3 linked regions of the Paraneptunicella aestuarii genome follow. The protein of the gene in region 1 interacts with the protein of each later gene in a pairwise test. Links are inferred from orthologs where the notes say so. Each region holds a gene or a part of one and is shown in the gene's direction. Other genes may lie near its edges.

Region 1 (7,869 bases):
TCTGACGATGATATCTGGCGCTTAAACCGTGGTGGTCACGATCCGGTCAAAGTGTATGCAGCCTACAAACGTGCTGTTGAAACCAAAGGTCGCCCACAGGTTATTTTGGCTAAGACCGTTAAAGGTTACGGCATGGGTGCTGCCGGTGAAGGTAAGAACATCGCTCACCAGGTTAAGAAGATGGATATGGACAGCATTCGTGCTTACCGTGACCGCTTCAATATTCCAATTAAAGATGAAGAGTTAGCTTCACTGCCTTACTACAAGTTTGATGACGAGAGTGAGGAAATGAAATACTTACGTACTCGTCGCGATGCATTAAATGGCTTTATGCCGCGTCGTTTGGCGAAGAGTACGGAAGAATTGCCTGCACCGCCGTTAAAAGCCTTTGATGCCGTGTTGAAAGGCTCTAATGATCGTGAAATTTCAACTACCATGGCTTTTGTCCGTATTTTGACAGCCATGCTCAAAGACAAGCAAATTGGTAAGCGCATTGTGCCAATCATCCCTGACGAAGCGCGTACTTTTGGTATGGAAGGCTTGTTCCGTCAAGTGGGTATTTATGCTCATGAAGGCCAGAAATACGAACCACAAGACGTGGATCAGGTTGCTTATTACCGCGAAGACAAGAAAGGTCAGGTATTACAGGAAGGTATCAACGAACTGGGCGCAATGGCTTCCTGGTTAGCGGCGGGTACGTCTTATTCCACCAATAACCTGCCAATGATCCCGGTTTATATTTACTACTCCATGTTTGGTTTCCAACGTATTGGTGACATGGCATGGGCGGCTGGTGACTCACAGGCTCGCGGTTTCCTGGTCGGTGGTACGGCAGGAAGAACCACACTGAATGGTGAAGGTTTGCAGCATCAGGATGGCCACAGCTTATTGCAAGCGAACATGATCCCGAACTGTATCAGTTACGACCCAACCTATGGTTATGAAGTTGCGGTTATCGTTCAAGACGGCTTGCGTCGTATGGGTGAAGAACAGGAAAACGTGTTCTATTACCTGACCGTGATGAACGAGAACTACATTCAACCTGAAATGCCTGAAGGTGTTGAGGAAGGTATCGTAAAAGGTATCTATAAACTGGATGATGTGGTTGCCAAAGACGCTAAAGCTGAAGTGAAGCTACTTGGTTCCGGCACTATTTTGTTACAGGTGCGTGAAGCTGCGAAGTTGTTGCAAGAAGAGTTTGGCATTAGTTCTGAGGTTTACAGTGTGACCTCGTTCAACGAATTGGGTCGTGATGGCCTGGATGTTGAGCGTTACAACATGCTGCACCCTGATGGTAATCAGAAAACGCCTTATATCACCAAAGTATTGGAGAAAGGCAATAAAGGGCCAACGATCGCTGCCACTGACTATCTGAAAGCTTATTCTGATCAGGTTCGAGCCTTTGTCCCGGGCGCTTATAAAGTGTTGGGTACAGACGGTTTCGGTCGTTCTGACAGCCGCGCTAACTTGCGTCATCACTTTGAAGTGGATGCCAAGTACATCGCCATCGCCAGCTTGTATGAATTAGTGAAAGCCGGTGATTTGGATAAATCCGTTCTGGTTGATGCGATGCAACGTTTCGACATCAATCCAGAGAAGATCAACCCGCTTTACGCGTAATTAGGAACAGGAGAACTTCTGATGGCAACTATGAAAGATGTACTCGTTCCTGATGTGGGCGGTGATGAAGTTGAAGTGATTGAAATCTGTGTCGCAGTTGGCGATACAGTCGAAGCAGAAGAAGCACTTATTACGGTTGAAAGTGATAAGGCCAGCATGGATATTCCGGCTCCTTTTAGCGGCGTTGTCGGCGAGATATTGGTTAAAGTGGGTGACAAAGTTAGTCAAAACACTTTGATCATGAAAATGTCTGGCGCGGATGCAGCGGCGGCTCCGGCAGAAGCTGTGCCTGAACCGGTTCAGGAAGAAGCAAAACCTGTAGAAGCTGCACCCGTTGCAGAATCTGCACCAGCACCAGTCGCGCCAGCTCCTGTCGCCAGTGGCGAGCCGAAAATTATTGAAGTCAAAGTGCCTGACATTGGTGATGCGTCGGATGTTGACGTGATTGAAGTGTTGGTTGCTGTAGGTGATGCTCTGGAAGAAGAACAGGGCTTAATTACGCTTGAAACAGACAAGGCTACGATGGATGTTCCTGCGCCACAAGCGGGAGTCGTTAAAGAATTGAAAGTAAAAGTAGGCGATAAGGTTTCGCAAGGTTCATTGGTGTTGTTACTGGAAGTGGCAGGAGCGGTATCTGCTCCTGTGCAAGCGCCTGTTGCGGCTCCTGAACCTGTTGCCAGTACCGCCGTCTCAGCACCGGTTCAAGCGGCTCCAATTAAAGCGCCACCTGTACCTCATCACCCTTCCGCGGGTGAAAAAGAGAAAAGCGGCAAAGTGCATGCGTCGCCTTCCGTGCGTCGTTTAGCACGAGAGTTTGGTGTTGATTTGAGTCTGGTTAATGGCTCAGGACGCAAAGGCCGTGTCCTGAAAGAAGATGTTCAATCCTACGTGAAGTATGAACTGTCTCGACCCAAGATGAATGCAGGTTCTTCTGTTGCTTCTGGCTCAGGTGGTTTGCAAGTGCTCGCTCCACCAAAAGTGGATTTTGCCAAGTTTGGTGAAGTTGAAGAAGTGCCACTAACGCGCATTCAGAAGATTTCCGGGCCAAACCTGCATCGTAACTGGGTCACCATTCCTCATGTAACTCAATTTGAAGAAGCGGATATCACGGATGTTGAACAATTCCGTAAAGACCAGAATGCCATTGGGCAGAAGCAGAAGTCTGATGTGAAGATCACCCCGTTGGTTTTCATCATGAAGGCGGTTGCCAGTGCATTACAGGCTTATCCGGTATTTAATTCTTCTTTATCTGAGTCGGGCGAATCACTTATTCAGAAGAAGTACTATCATATTGGTATCGCGGTGGACACACCGGGAGGCTTGGTAGTGCCGGTGGTTCGTGATGTCGACAAAAAAGGCATCATGGAATTGTCGCGTGAGTTGATGGAAATCAGTGAGAAAGCACGCGATGGCAAACTGAAAGCGGTGGATATGCAGGGTAGCTGCTTCACTATTTCCAGCTTGGGTGGTATTGGTGGTACGGCATTTACGCCAATCGTTAATGCGCCAGACGTTGCTATTCTTGGTGTATCGAAGAGTGAAATTAAGCCGAAATGGAACGGCAAAGACTTTGAACCGAGACTGATGTTGCCATTATCGTTGTCATACGATCACCGTGTGATTGATGGGGCTGTAGCCGCTCGATTCGCTGTTCATTTGTCTGGGGTATTAGGTGATATACGCAGGTTGGTGCTTTAACAGGTAGAAACCTGCTTTAACCCTTTGCCTTATAGGGCGCAGCTCGTTAGAATTGCGCCCGCAAAGTATAAAAAATTGAATCCGGGCCAGAATTGAGAACATTTTGTCTCGGATTCGATATTTGTGTGTCGATGCCAAGGGATATAAAGGAAGGCAAGGAAGGCAATGAAGAGAAGAAACAGCAAAATAAGCGTAAAACAAAAGCGCAATAAAAGACATCGACACCACTATTAGTTAGATAGTTAGAACAATTAACCTTGTATCAAAAAGTCATTGAGGTCACCCCATGAGTGAAATGAAAACTCAGCTAGTTGTGCTGGGCGCCGGTCCAGGCGGATATTCTGCTGCTTTCAGAGCAGCTGATTTAGGCATTGAAACCGTTCTTGTAGACGCCAGAGAAACTCTTGGCGGTGTATGTTTGAACGTTGGTTGTATTCCATCTAAAGCGCTTTTGCACGTAGCAAAGGTGATTGACGATGCCAAAGAAATGGCCGCTCATGGTGTAACGTTCGGTGAACCTACAATTGATCTGGACAAGGTAAGAGGCTGGAAAGACTCTGTTGTTGGTCAATTAACCAAAGGTTTGGCTGGCATGTCTAAAATGCGTAAGGTCAAGCATGTACAAGGTTACGGTAAATTTACAGGTTCCAATACGCTGGAAGTTGAAGGTAAAGATGGCAAAACCACTATTACTTTCGACAATGCGATTATTGCAGCAGGTTCTGAGCCAGTAGCATTGCCTTTCATTCCTCATGACGACCCTCGTGTTATCGACTCAACTGGCGCTTTGGAAATGGCAGACATTCCAGCGAAAATGTTGGTATTGGGTGGCGGTATCATCGGTTTGGAAATGGGGACGGTTTACCGTGCTTTGGGTAGCCAGATTGATGTGGTTGAGTTCCTGGACCAACTTATCCCTGCTGCGGACAAAGACATCATCAAGATTTACCAGAAGTATGTAAAAGACAAATTCAACGTGATGTTGGAAACCAAAGTGACTGCGGTTGAAGCTAAAGACGATGGTTTGTACGTGACGTTCGAAGGCAAGCAAGCGCCTGCTGAACCTGTTCGTTACGACAAAGTATTGGTTGCGGTTGGTCGTCGTCCAAATGGTAAGTTGGTTGATGCTGACAAAGCGGGCGTTGCCGTTGATGAGCGTGGTTTCATCAATGTTGATAAGCAAATGAAAACCAACGTTGCTCACATTTACGCGATCGGTGACTTGGTTGGTCAACCTATGTTGGCGCACAAAGCGGTTCACGAAGGCCACGTAGCGGCAGAAGTTATCGCTGGTATGAAGCACTACTTCGATCCTAAGTGCATTCCATCAGTGGCTTACACTGACCCAGAAGTGGCATGGGTTGGCTTAACTGAAAAAGAAGCGAAAGAGCAGGGTGTTAATTACGAAACCGCTACTTTCCCTTGGGCTGCATCAGGCCGCGCCATTGCTTCTGGCAGAACTGAAGGTATGACCAAGTTGATTTTCGATAAAGACAGCCACCGTATTCTGGGCGGCGCGATGATCGGTATCAACGCAGGTGAAATGCTGGGCGAAATCGGCTTGGCAGTGGAAATGGGTGCAGATGCAGAAGATATCGCATTGACCATTCACGCTCACCCGACACTGAATGAGTCTATCGGTTTGGCTGCGGAAGTATACGAAGGCAGTATCACCGATTTACCTAACCCTAAAGCGAAAAAGAAATAGGCGAGTATTTAGAAGTGCTCAAGTAGTGCTTCTACGTTCCGCTTTCAGCCTTGAACTCGATAATTTTAGGCATAGCGAATTAAAAAAGGCCGCTGGGTAATCCCGAGCGGCCTTTTTGTTTGATAAATACGCGTCTTGTTTATTGAATATTCGGTTTATTGATTAACAAGACGTTGCTGCATTTCTCTGTTGCTCAACGTGCCATTTTCAAATTGGAAAGATGACATGCTGTTAAAAGAAGCGCCATCCAATGAACCAAGTTGAACACCATTTTGATTTGAAATGGCTACCTTGCTTCCTTGTTGAGTAAACTGCAAATCAAAGTCAGACATGCCAACAAACACTAATTGGTTGTTGCCTTGATAATCTGAAATGTTTACTCCTTGTTGCTCAGTCGATTCTTTCATCGACAGCAGATCCAGCTTCTCGGTTTGGGCAACATGAGCAGAGAGCATCCATTGAGCAGATTGAGATAAATCCATTTCTACAGATAGTGCCTTTTTCAACTTACCGGATTCATTTGTATTGTAGAACATGTAGACGTTGTTCTCTTCGCCGCCAAAGTAGGTTTGTCCTGCGTTGGATATCATTGTGCCGTTTACAGCAACCAGCATAATCACTTTGTCGTCACTACCCAGATTTACTCTTTGATCATGGTGATCCAACAGAGCAATAACGCTGCCTTTACTGGCGTCCAGCATATCGGTGCTGCCATCGCGTCCAATGATTCTGTTGTTGCCTGAACCGCCATATATTTCGTCTGTACCAGGGCCGCCATCCAGTGTATCGTCACCACTGGCACCATATAGAATGTCGTCGCCGCTACCACCAATTAGAAGGTCATTACCGTCGTTGCCACCTAGAATGTCGTTACCGCTACCACCGTGAATACAGTCATCGCCTTTGTTGGCGTACAGAGTGTCGTTACCACCTTCGCCAGTAATTGCGTCATTGTAGATTGATGCATGTCCGATTGAACCACTGTTTAGGTAAACGGTGTCGTCACCAGCAGTACCAGTGAGTATATTTCCTGGAGTACCAATTGGCATCGGGCAGAAATCTGCATAAGCTGCTGATGCATTAAATAGAGCCAGAGTGATAAGGCTGGCAGTGAAACCTTTGCTAATAAGTTTTGTATTTCTATTCATTTTTCTATCTCGTTTAATTTGTCTAAATTGAATTTTTCTTTTTTGTGAAGCGTTGTTTTTTAACGGAAACCAGCCATGACTGACTTTCTTACATCATGCACTCTTTCGTTATCTTCCAGAGCAGCTGTTCCAATGGTTGCACCTGAGTAGGTTTGATCATCTGTAGATAGCATTAGTATTCGCGTACCGGGGTTGGAATTGGTTGCCATAATGGATCTTATTCCTGCCCCAGTGTTCACATAGCCGTGTCCGTAAGCGTAAGGTGATGTGCTCGAATCGTGAGCTGCGTCGTGTCTGGCTCCAAATAAATGCCCTAATTCATGAGTGAAAGATTTTGTATATTCACAGCTCAAACCTGTGCTCATAATAAAAAATGCATTACTTGCTGATGCTTTGATGGCACTTGCTCTGCCACATAGACCAGAAGACGGGCCGTGTGCAATAAGCGCAACGACGTCAGCTCCTTGTACGTCACGGATGTAGCCGGCAAAGTCATCGAGATAGCCATCACTGGTATTAACCAAGCCAGTTAAATTGCTATTGAAATTGCTTAGCTCGCTCGTTCCAGTGTTATACATCCCCGCATTTTGTACTGTGATTGAGAGCCCGTTGTTGGCATATATTTGATTGGTGATACTTAAGTGGCTGTACATTCTGTCCAGCATTGAGTTTTGACCACCTTCTGCGGACACAGCTTCTGGCGTGGCGATTTGCATAATTCTGATAGTGGCTGAGGTTGCCGAAGGTGAAAGTTCAGAGCTTACTCTACTCGAGGTTTCTTCTTCACCTTTCAGTTGCGTCATATCGTTAGGTAAGTCTTCCTCAAGTAAATTCAGATAGTTGAGCTCAGTTAGAATGTATGCCCCTTCTTCTGTTGTACGAATTTCAAAATTTCTGTCACCAATATTAAATTGACCACGAACTCGATTGTTGTTTTTAACAAGGTTGATGTGGTTAAGATTGAGCTTTTTTTCACCTGGTTGCAGAGTTGAATTTACACCTGTCTCAATATATCCGGTCCAGGCTTGGTACTTACTACTCAACCAGTAACTTTCTGAGTTTTTGGCTGTAAAGGTCATTCCTGGGCCAAGATTGAGGTTAAGTGTTGAACTGGCTCCATCAATGGCACTTGTATTGATGTTGACTTGTTGAACAGAAATAACATTGGGGTCATTAACCAGTTTCAAGTAGACCGGGCTTTCTGAAATAGATGAGGAGCGAGATGTTTCATACGTGAAAAGATCGTTATTGTAGGTTTCCTTTTGTACCTGAGTGTTGAGTTCCATGTTTAAAGGCGTTGCATGAATTAATGGGCTGATGCTTATACAAGCAATAAACGCCGTGGCTAATTTGCTTTTTTTCATGGTTTGTCTCTTTTTATATCGTAAATGTCATAGTGATATTCATATTCCTGAAAGGGTTGTGCTATCCTTTTCGGATAATAAAGCTACCTATCAATGCGAGCTTGGTACATGCACATTTTTGACATTCGTCAGCAGGAATCCGACAACGTGCGTTCCAGTGAAGAAAACAATGACTTCTAAGTATTTGACTACGCTGTGTAGATGTATGGGGTATGCTTTATTGTTTATGTCCTTTCAAGGCTTTGGATTTTCACTGAATTATCACTTCACTAATTACACCTCTGCCGATGGACTGTCTGAAAATACGATTCGAGCGATTGTTCAAGACCGA
Region 2 (7,862 bases), 1.7 Mb from region 1 along the record:
CCTAAATTTGATCGTGAAACCAAGATCGACATTTTGAAAGGTCTGGTCGCGGCTGACGGTATGGAAAAATACCTTGGGGCTAAATTCCCGGGCGCTAAACGTTTTTCATTGGAAGGTGGTGATGCACTGGTTCCAATGTTGAAAGGCTTGATCAAACACGCGGGTAAAAACGGTGCCAAAGAAGTGGTTATCGGTATGGCTCACCGTGGTCGTTTGAACGTGTTGGTTAACGTGATGGGTAAAAATCCATCAGTCCTGTTCGATGAATTCTCAGGTAAACATGATGAATCATTGGGCATGGGTGACGTTAAGTACCACTCAGGTTTTTCTTCTGATTTCTCAACACCGGGTGGCAATGTTCACTTGGCGCTAGCCTTTAACCCATCTCACCTTGAGATCGTTAATCCGGTGGTAATGGGATCGGTAAGAGCGCGCCTGGATCGTCGTGAATGCGACAATGGTTCCATGGTTCTTCCAATTACCATTCACGGTGACTCAGCTATTGCGGGTCAGGGTGTTGTACAAGAAACCTTTAATATGTCACAAACCCGTGGCTTTAAAGTGGGCGGTACAGTGCGCATAGTGGTGAACAACCAGGTTGGTTTTACTACATCCAAAACCATTGATACTCGTTCCACCCAGTATTGTACTGATATCGCCAAGATGGTTCAGGCTCCGATTTTTCACGTAAATGCTGATGATCCGGAAGCAGTGCTTTTCGTATCACAGCTGGCGTTGGATTATCGCAATACCTTTAAACGCGATGTTGTGATTGATTTGGTGTGTTACCGTCGTCACGGTCACAACGAAGCGGATGAGCCCAATGCAACTCAGCCGTTGATGTACCAGAAAATCAAGAAACATCCTGTTCCTCGTCAACTTTATGCTGAACAACTTATTGCTCAAGGTGTGATTGAAGAGCATGAAGTTGATAAGTTAGTCAATGAGTATCGCGCAGCATTGGATCACGGTGCTTGCGTTGTTCCTGAATGGCGTCCAATGACAGAACATTCTGTTGATTGGAGCCCTTATATCGGGAATGAGTGGAACGTTGCCTATGAGGGCGCGGTTTCTGTGAGTGAATTGAAGCGTATCGGTACCAAGATTTGTGAGTACCCGGAATCGTTTAAACTTCATTCACGAGTGCGTAAGCTGTATCAGGATCGTGAAGCTATGATGGCAGGGGAAAAACTGCTTGATTGGGGTGCGGCTGAAACATTGGCTTACGGCACTATTCTTGAAGCGGGTCATAATATCCGTTTGACTGGTCAGGATAGTGGACGTGGTACTTTCTTCCATCGCCACGCTGTATTACATAATCAAACTGACGCTGCTGAATATATGCCACTGGAATATATTAGTGACAAGCAAGGGAAAATAGAAATCTATGACTCTGTATTGTCTGAAGCGGCGGCCATGGCTTTTGAATTCGGTTATGCAACAGCAGAACCCGGTTCTTTGGTACTGTGGGAAGCTCAGTTTGGTGACTTTGCTAACGGCGCTCAGGTTGTCATCGACCAGTTCTTATCATCTGGTGAGCATAAGTGGGGACGTTTGTGCGGTCTAACCTTATTGTTGCCTCATGGTTATGAAGGTCAGGGGCCAGAGCACAGTTCTGCGCGTCTTGAGCGTTTCCTGCAATTGTCTGCTGGGCACAACTGGCAGGTTTGTGTGCCTTCTACACCTTCGCAGGTGTACAACATGTTGCGCCGTCAGATCATCCGACCTTTACGTCGTCCATTGATCGTCATGTCACCTAAATCATTGTTAAGACATCCTTTGGCTGTCTCTTCCATGGAAGAGTTGGCAGAAGGTCGCTTCTACGAAGTGATTGATGAGATTGATGAGATTAAACCGGCAGGCGTAAAACGTGTGGTTATGTGTTCAGGCAAAGTTTACTACGACCTGTTAGAACAACGCCGCAAGAATGAACAAACCGATGTTGCCATTATCCGTATTGAACAGTTGTACCCATTCCCTCAAGAGGAAATGAAAGCAATTGTTCAAAAATATCAACATGTTAAAGACTGGGTTTGGTGTCAGGAAGAACCTCAGAACCAGGGAGCTTGGTATTGTAGTCAACATCACTTTGTTGAAGCCATCCCTGAAGGGGCAAAAGTGACTTATGCTGGCCGTGCCGCATCGTCTTCCCCTGCTGTAGGTTATCTGGCAATACACAACCAACAGCAAAAAGCGGTTGTTGCCGAAGCACTAGAAATTAATTAAAGGAATACCATGACAATTGAAATTAAAGTTCCCGTGTTGCCGGAGTCTGTAGCTGATGCCACTGTGGCAACCTGGCATGTAAAACAAGGTGACACAGTATCTCGCGACCAAAATTTGGTTGATATTGAAACCGACAAAGTTGTGTTGGAAGTGGTTGCGCCTAATGATGGTGTTATTTCCAGCATTACCGGTGCTGAAGGTGATACCGTTTTAGCTGAACAAGTTATTGCATTATTGGAAGAAAGCGCCGGTCAGGCTAAACCTGCCGCTGCTGAAGCAAAATCTCAATCCAGTTCTAAAGGTGAAGTCATGGATATTAAAGTTCCGGTTCTTCCTGAATCAGTTGCTGATGCAACTGTTGCAACCTGGCATGTACAGCCGGGTGAAGCTGTCTCCAGAGATCAAAATTTGGTTGATATCGAAACTGACAAAGTTGTGTTGGAAGTTGTCGCGCCTGCCGATGGCTCTTTAAGTGAAATCCTGGCTCAGGAAGGCGAAACGGTAAACGCTGAGCAAATTATCGCTAAATTTGTAGCGGGTGCCGGAGCGGCTCCTGCTGCGGCAGCACCAGCAGCAGAAGCAGAAGCTGATTCTGACAGTGAAGCACTTAGCCCGTCAGTTCGTCGTTTGTTGGCTGAAAAAGATATCGACCCTGCATCAATTCGTGGTACGGGCAAAAATGGTCGTATTACCCGTGAAGATGTGGAAGCACATTTGAAAGGTGGTTCTGCTCCTGCGCCAGCAGCGAGTACAACTCAACCTTCTACAGCTGCCGCTCCAGTTACTGGCATGGTAGATCGTACAGAAAAACGCGTTCCTATGACCCGTTTGCGTAAGACTATCGCTACTCGCTTGTTAAATGCCAAGAATTCTACGGCCATGTTGACGACATTTAATGAAGTTAACATGAAACCTATTATGGATATTCGTAAGCAATATCAAGATGCATTTGAAAAGAAACATGGCATTCGTCTTGGTTTCATGTCTTTCTACGTGAAAGCAGTTGTTGAAGCGTTGAAGCGATTCCCTGAAGTGAATGCGTCAATTGATGGCGACGATATTTGCTATCACAACTATTTCGATATCTCTATGGCTGTTTCTACGCCTCGTGGATTGGTAACACCAGTATTAAAAGATTGTGATCAATTGTCTTTGGCTGAGATTGAAAAGGGTATTAAAAACCTTGCTATTAAAGGTCGTGACGGCAAGTTGTCTATGGAAGAATTGCAAGGCGGTACATTCACCATCACTAATGGTGGCGTATTTGGTTCTTTGATGTCTACTCCTATTATTAATCCTCCTCAAAGTGCAATTCTTGGAATGCACAAAATACAGGATCGCCCAATGGCAGTAGATGGCAAAGTGGAAATTCTTCCAATGATGTACTTAGCTTTGTCTTATGACCACCGTATTATCGATGGTAAAGAATCTGTCGGCTTCCTGGTGACTGTTAAGGAACTATTGGAAGATCCAACACGTATTTTGTTGGATGTATAACAGATTTTAAAAGAATTGAAGTTTAGCAGGACGCCCCGCCAGTTAATCTGGCGGTTTATTTATAAGGGATTAGCGTACATAGCTTCGGCTATGGCTAGTTGAGTTAAGTCGCAAAGGCGACAAGTTTTTCATCTAAATACGGAAAAAACACCATGAATTTGCATGAATATCAGGGTAAGCAATTGTTTGCGCAGTATGGCTTACCTGTTTCAGAGGGGTATCCTGCGGATACGCCACAAGCTGCTGTAGAAGCCGCCGACCGCATTGGTGGTTCTGAGTGGGTCGTCAAATGTCAGGTCCATGCCGGTGGCCGTGGTAAGGCTGGCGGTGTAAAGCTTGTTAAGAGTAAAGACGATATCAAAGCTTTCGCTCAGAATTGGTTAGGCAAGAACCTGGTTACTTTCCAAACTGATGAAAATGGTCAACCTGTAAGTAAAATTCTTGTTGAATCATGCACTGATATTGCCAACGAGCTGTATCTTGGTGCGGTTGTTGACCGTACGACTCGTCGAGTTGTGTTCATGGCATCCACCGAAGGTGGTGTTGAAATCGAAACCGTTGCTGAAGAAACTCCTGAAAAGATCTTGAAAGCTGCTATCGATCCTCTGGTTGGCGCTCAGCCTTATCAGGCACGTGAAATGGCCTTTAAATTAGGTTTGGAAGGCGTTCAAATCAAACAATTCACCAATATCTTCATGGGCTTGGCGAAAATGTTTGAAGAATTAGACGTTGCTCTTATTGAGATCAACCCTCTGGTTATCAAAACTGATGGCAACTTACATTGTCTTGATGCCAAAGTAGCGATTGATAGCAACGCTATGTACCGTCAACCCAAGTTACGAGAAATGCAAGATCCTTCTCAGGAAGATGCGCGTGAAGCTCATGCAGCACAGTGGGAATTGAACTACGTTGCATTAGACGGAAACGTTGGCTGTATGGTTAATGGTGCAGGCTTGGCGATGGGTACAATGGACATCGTTAATTTGCACGGTGGTAGCCCGGCTAACTTCCTTGATGTTGGTGGTGGTGCAACCAAAGAACGCGTTGCTGAAGCATTCAAAATCATTTTGTCTGATGACAAGGTTAAAGCGGTACTGGTTAACATTTTCGGTGGTATCGTTCGTTGTGACATGATTGCCGAAGGTATTATTGGCGCAGTGAAAGAAGTCGGTGTAAACGTTCCCGTTATTGTTCGTTTAGAAGGTACTAACGCCGAATTAGGTCGTGAAGTTCTTGCCAACTCTGGTTTGGATATTATTGCTGCTGAGTCACTTACTGATGCAGCCAAGAAAGTTGTTGCTGCTGCGGAGGGTAAATAATGTCAGTCCTGATTAATAAAGATACCAAAGTTATCTGCCAGGGTTTTACTGGTGGTCAAGGTACTTTCCACTCTGAGCAAGCGATTGCATACGGTACGCAAATGGTTGGTGGTGTAACGCCGGGTAAAGGTGGTACAACTCACTTGGGTTTGCCTGTATTTAACACTGTTCGTGACGCGGTTGAAGCAACTGGCGCGACCGCCACGGTTATCTATGTACCAGCTCCTTTCTGTAAAGATTCTATTATCGAAGCAGCTGATGCTGGCATCGAGTTGATCGTATGTATTACTGAAGGTATTCCTACTCTGGATATGCTTTATGTAAAAGAATACGTTGAAACCAAAGGCATTCGCATGATCGGTCCTAACTGTCCGGGTGTTATCACTCCGGGTGAGTGTAAGATTGGTATTATGCCTGGTCACATTCATAAGCCTGGTAAAGTGGGGATCGTATCTCGCTCTGGTACATTGACTTATGAAGCGGTTAAGCAAACTACTGATGAAGGCTTCGGTCAATCAACCTGTGTTGGTATCGGTGGTGATCCAATCCCTGGCTCTAACTTCATTGATATTTTGAAAATGTTCCAGGATGATCCTCAAACTGAAGCGATCGTCATGATCGGTGAAATCGGTGGTACTGCGGAAGAAGAAGCGGCAGCATTTATTAAAGAAAATGTGACCAAGCCGGTTGTATCTTATATCGCCGGTGTAACTGCTCCTCCTGGCAAACGTATGGGCCATGCTGGTGCGATTATCGCAGGCGGTAAAGGTACTGCTGACGAGAAGTTTGCAGCACTTGAATCGGCTGGCGTTAAAACCGTTCGCTCTTTGGCTGACATTGGTAGCGCACTACGCGAAATTACTGGTTGGTAATACTGACAGTAATCACATAGAAAACATTTTTCTATTTACAAGAGGCTCCTAATACGGAGCCTTTTTTAATTTCAGGTGTAATCGTTTCTAACTCTAAGCTTACAAATTTAGATTCTGGTTCATTGATTACATACCTGCACTTTTCTTTTGATGGTTTGCACATCTTTGTTTTTAGGTAAAAGAGCAGGGAAGTCTCGAACGGCATTCTTTGCCGCTACTCCTTTATTGACTGAATATTCATTTTTGTAACCCGACCCTTAACCTTTAATCCAGCTTGGTATCTCATATCACTTGTACAACATCTCGGTTATTGAGCTGTTTCACCAAACGCCAATCTTGAAGTATTGTTTTCTCGTTTTACTTCTTGCCACTTCACTTTCGTATCCGCTGCCTTTTATTTTCTTGATAGTTCAAAGAGATAGAAGGATAGATTATTTTTTATCTATTCTTTTGTTTGTAGAAAACAATCCAAACCGAGAGCGTTGTTTCATCAAGAAAAGGATTCTTCTATAAGGCATTAAAACTCATTTCAAACACTCAACATGAAAGCGCTAACAAAAATGAATTAATTAAGTTTTGTCTTTTTAATTGGTAAGAAATAAAATAACCGATAAGTATTTTAGTGGTGTTAAATTACAAATATTTAATTTCAATGTTTGTAATTTTGCCTGAATAAAGTCTTTTAACAGCGTCATTACATACTTAATGTAGTTTTATTACAGCATGTTTTTGGAGAGGAGTTCTGTATATTCCTTTCCCTATTTTAATAATATAAAAGTTATATAAAACAAAAAGATACCTTTTGATGTTGGTCGGGGTAAATGCAAGAATTGCATGTTACCAAATTGTTAAATTATTGTTCTTGGACAGTAATGAATACGTATGCAATTGGTTGTAAAGAAATAAATCAAGGCGTTAATATCACGAAACTACAAAATGGGCAGTAATGTAAAATTTGATTACTGTTGTTGATCAGATAATTACTCTGTCTTTGCAGTATTTGTTATTGGAAACAACACACGGGAAAACACAATGTCACAATTTAATAAAAAAATTATAGCCATCTCTGTGGCTACTGCGCTTACCAGTGCAGTCAGCTATGCACAGGAAGCTGGCGCTGGCGACGATAATGCCGAGGTTATCCAGGTAACTGGTATTCGTGGCGCTTTGCAACGAGCTCAAGCGATCAAGATGGACGAAACATCCATTGTTGAAGCGTTATCTGCTGAAGATATCGGTAAGCTTCCTGACACCAGTGTCGCAGAATCACTCTCGCGCTTGCCTGGTTTGGCTGGTGAACGCCGTAACGGTCGTACCAGTGGTTTGTCTGTTCGTGGTTTCAATGAAAACTACGTAGGTACGTCATTAAATGGTCGTGAACTTTTAGGTATGGGTGACAACCGTGGTGTTGAATACGATTTGTATCCATCAGAAATTGTTTCCAATATTGTTGTTTACAAAACACCTGAAGCTGGCCTTTTGACTCAAGGCATCGGTGGTACGGTTGATTTGCAGACAGTAAGACCTTTGAGCGCTGACTCAACTCTTACCTTCAACGCTAACTACGAAAGAAATGGCGAAGATGCATCTAACCCTGATTATGACAACGATGGTCATCGTTTTTCATTCAACTACGTAGATCAGTTTGCTAACGATAAGTTAGGTGTTGCACTATCTATTGCTTCTATGGAAACGCCTCGCCAGGAAAATCAATTCCGTGCATGGGGTTATGCCAATGTAAATACTGCATCTGATCGTCGTGCAACCGACACAGCAACAGCTCCGGATGGCACAGTTGTTTACGGTGGTCACGATTCATTTGCTCGTTCAGCATTATTGGAGCGTGATTCAATTGCCGCTGTTATTCAATATGCGCCAACAGATGATTTAATGATTCAGTTCGATGCTTTATACATTGATTTTGAAGAAAATGATGTTAAGCGTGGCT
Region 3 (8,024 bases), 3.7 Mb from region 1 along the record:
CTCTAGCGATAACACTATGAAAGATATCGGGGTTTTTGAGGCAGATCATTTTTGCCACTGCTTTCACTGATTGCTTGCGGAATTTACCAGCCTTGTTCCGAGAAATAAACACGCCTTGCGTGTCACTCAAGCATGTAACTTTTATGCAATCTAATTGTCATTCCATTGTCGTGTTTCTGTAACAGGCAGTTCATAAGGGTATTTTAGTATGCATGTATGTTAGAAAAGGGTGCGTACAAAATGAACCTGATAACCCGATATGACACTCAACTATTCTATTGGTTGTTTGGCAAGATGACAGACCGCAGCGGTACTTGGGTCAGGCTGATTTCCAAAACTGGCGACGGATATCTTTATTTGGTGCTCGCGCTATTACTATGGGCGTTTGAGCCCGGTAAAGGCACACTTTTTCTTTACACTGGTTTACTGGCTTATTCCATGGAATTGCCGGTTTTCGTTATCTTGAAAAAGTTGTTTAAGCGCCAACGTCCTTGCGACATCTTCAAGAATTTCAACGCCTACGTAGAGCCGTCCGATAAGTTCAGTTTGCCTTCGGGGCATACAACGGCAGCATTTTTAATGGCCTCGTTACTTGCGCATTTCTATCCCTTTGCTGCCCCTCTTGTTTATTTATGGGCTTCGACAGTGGGCTTATCCAGAGTGTTATTGGGTGTGCATTACCCAACCGATATTCTGGCAGGTGCCTTTTTAGGCTTCTTCATTTCTGAACTGAGTATTCAAATTCTGGTGTAGGCGTTTTTATATAGGCGAAAAAATGATGAAGATTCTTTACGGCGTTCAAGGCACTGGAAATGGGCACATTACTCGCGCTCGAGTGATGGCGAGAGCATTTGCTAACAATCCTGAGATTCAGGTGGATTACCTGTTTTCCGGTCGTGATGCAGACAAGTATTTCGACATGGAAATCTTTGGTGATTACCAAACTCGACGCGGTTTAACCTTTGTTCATTCTAACGGGTCGATCAGTAAATGGTTGACGGTAAAGTCTAATCGTCCTGGTGAGTTTATTCGTGATGTGAAGGCGTTGGATTTGGCTGGTTACGATTTAGTGATAAATGATTTTGAACCTATTTCTGCCTGGGCTTCGCGTCGTCAGAATGTGCCTTCCATTTCTATCAGCCACCAAGCTGCATTTATGCATAAAGTGCCGAAAAGAGGGCAGAAGTTTTTAGATCGTCTTATCACTCAATATTTTGCTCCAACCCAGATTCAATTAGGTGTTCACTGGTATCACTTTGGTCACAATATCATGCCGCCGTTTATTGAAGATGAGTTTCAAAACAGCGAAGCTGGGCAGCACTTTCTAGTCTATTTACCCTTTGAGCATTTAGATTGCATTCGTGAGTTACTGGAAAGCTTAAGTGAGCAAACTTTCGAGGTGTATCACCCTGATGTGGAAGTGGAAACCGATGAGGGCAACTTGAAATGGCGTCGTCCTGGCAAGGATCGATTCCATGAATCTCTACAACACTGTGCTGGTGTTATCGCTAATGGTGGCTTTGAGTTATCTAGTGAGTGCTTACAACTTGGAAAGAAGCTGCTAATCAAGCCTTTGCATGGGCAATTTGAGCAGTTGTCTAACGCGCTTACCCTGGAAACATTAGAGTTGTGCAGCACGATGGATTTTCTGGATGTTGATGCTGTTGAAAAATGGATATCCAAGCCAGAAGGCGAGCCTGTTGAGTTTCCTAAAGACCCCAAAGTATTGGTGGATTGGATATTGTCGCGGCAATGGAATGATACTCAGTCGGTATGCGAGCAGTTGTGGAAACAGGTGAAGTTTCCGGAGAAAGTTCGCCGTAAATTAGTGAAGCTTACATCAGCACCGGTCTAACGAAATCCTTGCATACGGTTATGCGTCTCTATTTAAGAGCGGTTGAACTCATTTTCAGTTCTTGTTATCTACCATTTCAGTCTTCGTACTGATAAGCTCCTGATCCCGCTTTTTTACTCTATATTTATGGTTTCTTTCCCTGCGTTTCATGTTGGGAAGATTGGGTTTATTCATCCTCAAAATGGTAGTTGGTTATGGAACAGGAAATTTATCAATTTAACGATTTTGCACCTAAGCAGTTGTATAAGGTATTGCAGCTCCGAAGCGCGGTGTTTGTGGTTGAACAAACCTGTTACTACCAGGATATGGATGATTTGGATACGCTACCGGAAACACGCCATTTTATGTTGATGGATGGTAATGAGTTAGCTGGATATTCCCGTATATTGGCGCCAGGAGCGTCTTATTCGGGTTATAGCAGTATCGGGCGAATTCTCACCTCAGATAAGCATCGAGGGCAGGGATTGGGGCATGACGTGGTTAGCAATTCCATTCAAATCTGTAAGCAACTTTGGCCTGACTACAACATTAAGATTGGCGCACAGTCTCACTTGCAGGAATTTTATGGGGCGCACGGCTTTAAGGCGATAGGAGAGGAGTATATTGAGGATGGTATTCCTCATATTCATATGGTGAGAGATGGACAAGGTTGAAAAAGTTGGAATTTCTGGTGCATTACTGGCAATTGTCTGGTTGTTGTTGGGGAACCTGTTTGGTGTCGGTGCTGATGCTATCGTAAAGTGGTTTTCAGACACCGCGGGCATTTATCAATACGTATTTATCCGGCAAATAATCATTATTGTCTTTTTGCTGCCTATCTTTTTGCGTCAGCCGTTTTCTCGCCGGCGTTTGGAAACACCAAAGATTTATTTGTTTCGAGGTTTGCTAACGGTGGTTGGTAGCGCTTGTGTGGTTGTTGCCTTAACCAGTTTGCCTTTGGCGACCGCTCATGTGGTTTTTTATGCAGCGCCAGTGTTTACGCTAATTTTAGCGACCCTGTGGATGAGAGAGCCTATCTATCGGCATAGGGTGATTAACGTTTTCTTGTGCTTTTTAGGGGTGATTGTTGCGCTGAAACCCGATGATTTTGGCTGGGGAGCCATTGCCGGGCTTATCGCTGCATTGTGCATTGCTGTCTATAACTTATCAGCGAGATTAGTTCCTACTCACTCATCGTCGATCACCGTTCTTTTCTGGAGTACGCTGTTCTCAATGCCCTTTTTAGGCATTGGTGCATTATTTGATTGGCGAGACATGTCGATGGACTTGCTGTATCTGGGCGTAGGAAGTGCCTTGGGCATAGGAATTTATCAGATTTGTTGTGTTTTTGCTTATCGCCATGCCGACGCAGGAGCCGTGACTATCGCAGAATATTCAGGTTTAGTCTTTGCCGCGCTAATGGGTTGGTTGATATTCCATGAAATTATTGGTTGGCGCACGTTACTGGGGATTAGTTTGATAGTGTTACCGATTTTGTGGCAGTCACGTAAAGAGCACAAACTTTCTATTTTAAAGCTGGAGCAGGAAGGTTGACGAAATCACTTGAAGGGTGAGGAAACGTTTCCCGTTAATAGAGTGTATAAATAACCAGTATTTAAAGGTATAATCCGGGCAATTTTCAGATAAAAACCAGATAAAAGACATATTGCCCATGGATGTATCCCACTTACTGGATAACCTGAACGACAAGCAGCGTGACGCTGTGACCGCCCCTGCTTCCGACCTGCTCATTTTGGCGGGAGCTGGAAGCGGTAAAACCCGGGTGCTAGTACATCGTATTGCATGGCTGGTTCAGGTTGAAGCCATTTCTCCCCGTAACATTCTGGCTGTTACGTTTACCAACAAAGCTGCCCGTGAAATGCGCGGGCGTGTTGAGCATTTGTTGGGCATTCCTTTACAGCATATGTGGATGGGCACCTTCCACGGTTTAGCGCATCGTCTTTTACGCAGTCATTATCAGGATGCGGGCTTACCTGAGCATTTCCAGATACTGGACTCTGACGATCAATATCGCTTAATTCGACGCGTGCTTAAGTCTTTGAATCTGGATGAAAAGCTTTGGCAACCCAAGCAAATTCAATGGTTTATTAATGCTAATAAAGACGAAGGATTACGCCCCAAGCATGTTGATGTGGGGGATAATCCCGAACGTAAACGTATGCGCGATATTTATCAGGCATATCAGGACGCTTGTGATTTGTCGGGGTTAGTGGATTTTGCTGAATTATTGCTGCGTGCTTATGAGCTTTGGTTAAATAATCCGCATATTTTGGCGCATTACCAACAGCGTTTTAGAACGATTCTGGTCGACGAATTTCAAGACACTAACAACATTCAATACGCCTGGTTACGTTTGTTATGCTGCGACAGCAACAATATGATGATTGTCGGCGACGATGATCAATCCATTTACGGTTGGCGTGGCGCAAACGTCGAAAACATACATCATTTTTTGCGTGATTTTCCCAAGGCTCAAACGGTTCGATTAGAGCAGAATTATCGCTCTACCGGCAATATCCTGAATGCCGCGAATGCGGTGATCGATAACAACTCAGGCAGACTTGGCAAGAATCTGTGGACTGAGTCTGGTGATGGTGAGTTGATCCGTTTGTACGCCGGTTTTAACGAAGTCGATGAAGCGCGTTTCGTTGTAGGGCAAATCGAGTCCTGGATTGACAAAGGTGGCTCGCCGGATGAGAACGCCATTTTGTATCGTAATAATGCTCAATCACGGGTATTAGAAGAGGCTTTGTTACATGCAGGGTTGCCTTACCGTATTTATGGCGGCGTGCGCTTTTTTGAGCGTCAGGAAATCAAAGACGCACTAGGCTACATGCGTATGGTTAATAATCCTTTGGATGACGCAGCTTTTGAGCGCATTATTAATGTGCCAGCCAGAGGTTTAGGTGATAAGACTGTAGCGCAAATACGTGAAGCCGCGCGGGCAACGCAGAAGTCGCTATGGCAAGCCAGTATGTTAATGCTGCAAGAAAAACGCTTAACGGGAAGAGCGACCAATGCATTACAAAGCTTTGTGGATTTGATCCTGTCTTTAGAGCAAGCCGTTGGTGGTGCAAGCTTGCAGGAACAAGCGAAAGTTATTATGCAGAAATCGGGAATTTTAGCCATGTATCAGTCTGAGAAGGGCGAAAAAGGCGAAACCCGGGTTGAGAACTTGCAAGAACTTGTCACCGCTTGTGAGCAGTTTGTTCAGGCCGAGGAAGATGAAAATATGACGCCATTGGCGGCTTTCCTGGCTCAGGCTTCGTTAGATGCGGGAGAAACTCAGGCTGATACTCATGAGTCGGCAGTGCAATTAATGACGATCCACTCTGCTAAAGGATTGGAGTTTCCACAGGTATTTTTGACTGGCGTGGAAGAAGGTATGTTCCCCAGTATGCAAAGTGCCGAGGATATTGGGCGATTGGAAGAAGAGCGTCGTTTGTGCTACGTTGGAATGACACGTGCGATGCAAAGGTTGTTTATTACTTATGCCGAGAACCGTCGCTTGTATGGGCAAGATAAATATCACACACCTTCACGTTTTATTCGTGAAATGCCGGCAAAATGTTTAGAAGAAGTGCGCCTGCGCTCAACGGTTTCCAGACCTGTACAGAAAAGTTACAGTAACATGGCATCCCATGAAGCGTTTGAATCGACAGGTTTTAGTTTGGGTGAGCGTGTCAGGCATCCTAAATTTGATGAAGGCGTGGTATTGAACTATGAAGGCAGTGGTGAAAACGCACGAGTTCAGGTGAATTTTGAAAATCATGGGACAAAGTGGCTGTTTTTAGGCTATACCACTTTGACTAAAGTCTAATTAAAAAGACGTAGTTTCTGCGTCATAATCGGGTCTATTTTTCCTCGAAACAAACACTATGCACGAATCAAAGCGCAAAGTTCTGGTGATTGAAGATTCCATTACCAGTATGAAGGTCATCAAGCATCTGCTTAAAGGCGCAGATCTTGAGCCTATTGGTGCTGCGAGCTTAAGGGAAGCCAGAGAGGTATTATCTCGCTCGGGGTCTGATGAGTATTTGTGTGCAGTCGTTGATTACTGCTTGCCTGATGCACCTGAAGGTGAAGCTATCGATTTCTCTATTGAGTATAATGTTCCCACCATTGTTATTACTGGCAGACTGGATGAAGTCACGCGCACTAATGTTTTGGCAAAGGATGTTGTTGATTATATTCCCAAAGAAAACGCTCAGGTTTATGAATATCTGGTGCGTTTGGTGCAGAGACTGGATAAAAACCGGGAAATCGGTGTGCTGGTGGTTGATGATTCAAGATTGAGTCGCACCATGATTTCGTCTTTGTTGAAACGCCATAATTTCAATACCTATGAAGCCGAAGACGGAGAAGAAGGCTTAGCGGCTTTGCGTCAGTATAAAAACATCAAATTGGTGATTACCGACGAAAATATGCCGAACATGACGGGATTAGAAATGGTGGCTGAAATTCGGCGTACTATATCTAAAGATGATTTGGCGATTATTGGTTTGTCCGGGAAGGGTAGTTCGGCGCTATCTGCGCGCTTTATCAAAAGTGGAGCAAATGACTACCTGAACAAGCCTTACTGCCATGAAGAATTCTTTTGTCGGGTAATGCAGAACATCGAATATGTCGAAAGTATTGAGGCCATTCGTAGAGCGTCGAATACCGATTATTTAACGGGGCTGCCGAATCGACGTCACTTCTTTACTCGCATTCAGGCAAACCTTCGAATCGCCCCGGGAAATGTCATTCTAGGTATTGTTGATGTTGATCAGGTGAAGTGGATTAACAAGCAATACGGTTATGAAGCGGGTGATAATGTCTTAAAATCCATCGCCAAGCTAATAGAGAAATATTTCACCGATTGTCATATATCGCGTTTTGGTGGTGAAGAGTTTTGTATTTATTCTTCCGGGCAAGATACGGAGAACCTGCTGGAACAATACCGCACTTTTTGCATGGAAGTGGCGCAAAGCAAAATTGATGTTGGCGGTCAGTTTGTGGGGTTTGCTGTTAATGTTGGCATCAGTGGGCACTTTAACGGCGATATTAAAGAAACCCTGCACTTTGCTGACACCAACCTGCAAAAAGCAAAAGAAAAAGGCGATAACCAGATCGTTTATTCCTGACTTTGTTTCTTTGCTTTTCTATTTCTTCGATAGTGTTTTAGCGAGTCCCAGGTATAAATCGCCAACCCCAACCAAACAAATGCGAAGGTGACTAATCGCGCTTGGTCTAATGGTTCCCCATAGAGTATTACTGCTAATGCAAACATCATACTGGGAGCCAAATATTGGAAAAATCCCAAAGTAGAATATTGAATGCGTTTGGCTGCGGCATTGAAGCAGATCAGCGGTATGGTGGTCACTAGCCCTGCACTGAGTAGAATTAAATTAATTGCCAAATCATTGTTGAGCATATTGCTATTGGCAGAAGCAAAGAAGGCCCAATACCCTAAAGCAATAGGCAGTAGCATAGAGCTTTCGATTAATAATCCTGGGGCTGATTCCACAGGTATCTTCTTGCGCAATAATCCATAAATGCCAAAGCTAAACGCTAGCACTAAGGCTATCCAGGGAAATTTTCCGTAGGACAGGATCAGTATGGCAACGCCCAACGCTGCAGAGCCAACGGCAAGTAGCTGCATAGGGCGTAGTCGTTCACCTAAAAACATATAGCCCAGAAACACATTGAGTAGTGGGTTAATGTAGTAGCCTAAACTGGCGTCCAGCAGGTGATCGTGGTTTACCGCCCAGATAAAGAGTAACCAGTTACCAGCCAATAGAAAACCGCAGAAAAACAACGTCGCGAGAACTCGTTTATTGGCGATAGCTGCGCGTACTCTAGACCAATGACGACTCGCCAGAATGATAATGAGCAACGTCAGTACAGACCATACGATACGATGCATCAGAATATCCATACTGGGAAAGGCTGCCAGCAATTTGAAATACATGGGGGCAACGCCCCAACTGCCATAGGCTGCCAGAGCTAATAAAACGCCTTGTTTGGTTTGATTGGCTTGCAATGAAAACTTCTCTACTCATGAATGGGATAAGCTCGAAAATGGAATGAATGGCTTATCTTGCTTCGGTTTTAGGGGATTTAGAACACAGTGTGATGTGCTCTTGTTTATTATCAACCCCGCCTATTATCTACAGGCAAACTGTGT

Evidence for each region.
Region 2: the proteins of lpdA (region 1) and odhB interact in binary tests that used the Escherichia coli proteins (3 or more experiments, as listed by UniProt). The link is inferred for Paraneptunicella aestuarii from one-to-one orthologs.
Region 3: the proteins of lpdA (region 1) and uvrD interact in binary tests that used the Escherichia coli proteins (3 or more experiments, as listed by UniProt). The link is inferred for Paraneptunicella aestuarii from one-to-one orthologs.

The regions. Positions count from the first base shown.
Region 1 is NZ_CP074570.1:3,984,139-3,992,007, reverse strand. What follows is about bases 2,975-5,815. They hold lpdA (dihydrolipoyl dehydrogenase), read left to right. Parts: upstream 2,975-3,604; coding sequence 3,605-5,026; downstream 5,027-5,815. Other genes in these bases: KIH87_RS15355 (calcium-binding protein), read right to left, coding at 5,182-5,815; aceF (dihydrolipoyllysine-residue acetyltransferase), read left to right, coding at 2,975-3,318. Also shown: aceE (pyruvate dehydrogenase (acetyl-transferring), homodimeric type), read left to right, coding at 1-1,620; more of aceF, read left to right, coding at 1,642-2,974; more of KIH87_RS15355, read right to left, coding at 5,816-6,174; KIH87_RS15350 (M12 family metallo-peptidase), read right to left, coding at 6,234-7,538; KIH87_RS15345 (two-component regulator propeller domain-containing protein), read left to right, coding at 7,765-7,869. UniProt on the Escherichia coli protein: Lipoamide dehydrogenase is a component of the glycine cleavage system as well as of the alpha-ketoacid dehydrogenase complexes.
Region 2 is NZ_CP074570.1:2,318,812-2,326,673, forward strand. What follows is about bases 1,646-4,479. They hold odhB (2-oxoglutarate dehydrogenase complex dihydrolipoyllysine-residue succinyltransferase), read left to right. Parts: upstream 1,646-2,235; coding sequence 2,236-3,723; downstream 3,724-4,479. Other genes in these bases: KIH87_RS09575 (2-oxoglutarate dehydrogenase E1 component), read left to right, coding at 1,646-2,226; sucC (ADP-forming succinate--CoA ligase subunit beta), read left to right, coding at 3,876-4,479. Also shown: more of KIH87_RS09575, read left to right, coding at 1-1,645; more of sucC, read left to right, coding at 4,480-5,042; sucD (succinate--CoA ligase subunit alpha), read left to right, coding at 5,042-5,914; KIH87_RS09595 (TonB-dependent receptor), read left to right, coding at 6,947-7,862. UniProt on the Escherichia coli protein: E2 component of the 2-oxoglutarate dehydrogenase (OGDH) complex which catalyzes the second step in the conversion of 2-oxoglutarate to succinyl-CoA and CO(2).
Region 3 is NZ_CP074570.1:274,295-282,318, forward strand. What follows is about bases 3,095-6,090. They hold uvrD (DNA helicase II), read left to right. Parts: upstream 3,095-3,506; coding sequence 3,507-5,675; downstream 5,676-6,090. Other genes in these bases: KIH87_RS01205 (DMT family transporter), read left to right, coding at 3,095-3,388; KIH87_RS01215 (response regulator), read left to right, coding at 5,734-6,090. In the rest of the region: KIH87_RS01190 (phosphatase PAP2 family protein), read left to right, coding at 241-753; KIH87_RS01195 (MJ1255/VC2487 family glycosyltransferase), read left to right, coding at 779-1,855; KIH87_RS01200 (GNAT family N-acetyltransferase), read left to right, coding at 2,050-2,508; more of KIH87_RS01205, read left to right, coding at 2,495-3,094; more of KIH87_RS01215, read left to right, coding at 6,091-6,981; EamA family transporter RarD, read right to left, coding at 6,972-7,880. UniProt on the Escherichia coli protein: A helicase with DNA-dependent ATPase activity. Unwinds DNA duplexes with 3'-5' polarity. Translocates on single-stranded DNA with 3'-5' polarity. Initiates unwinding more efficiently from a nicked substrate than double-stranded DNA.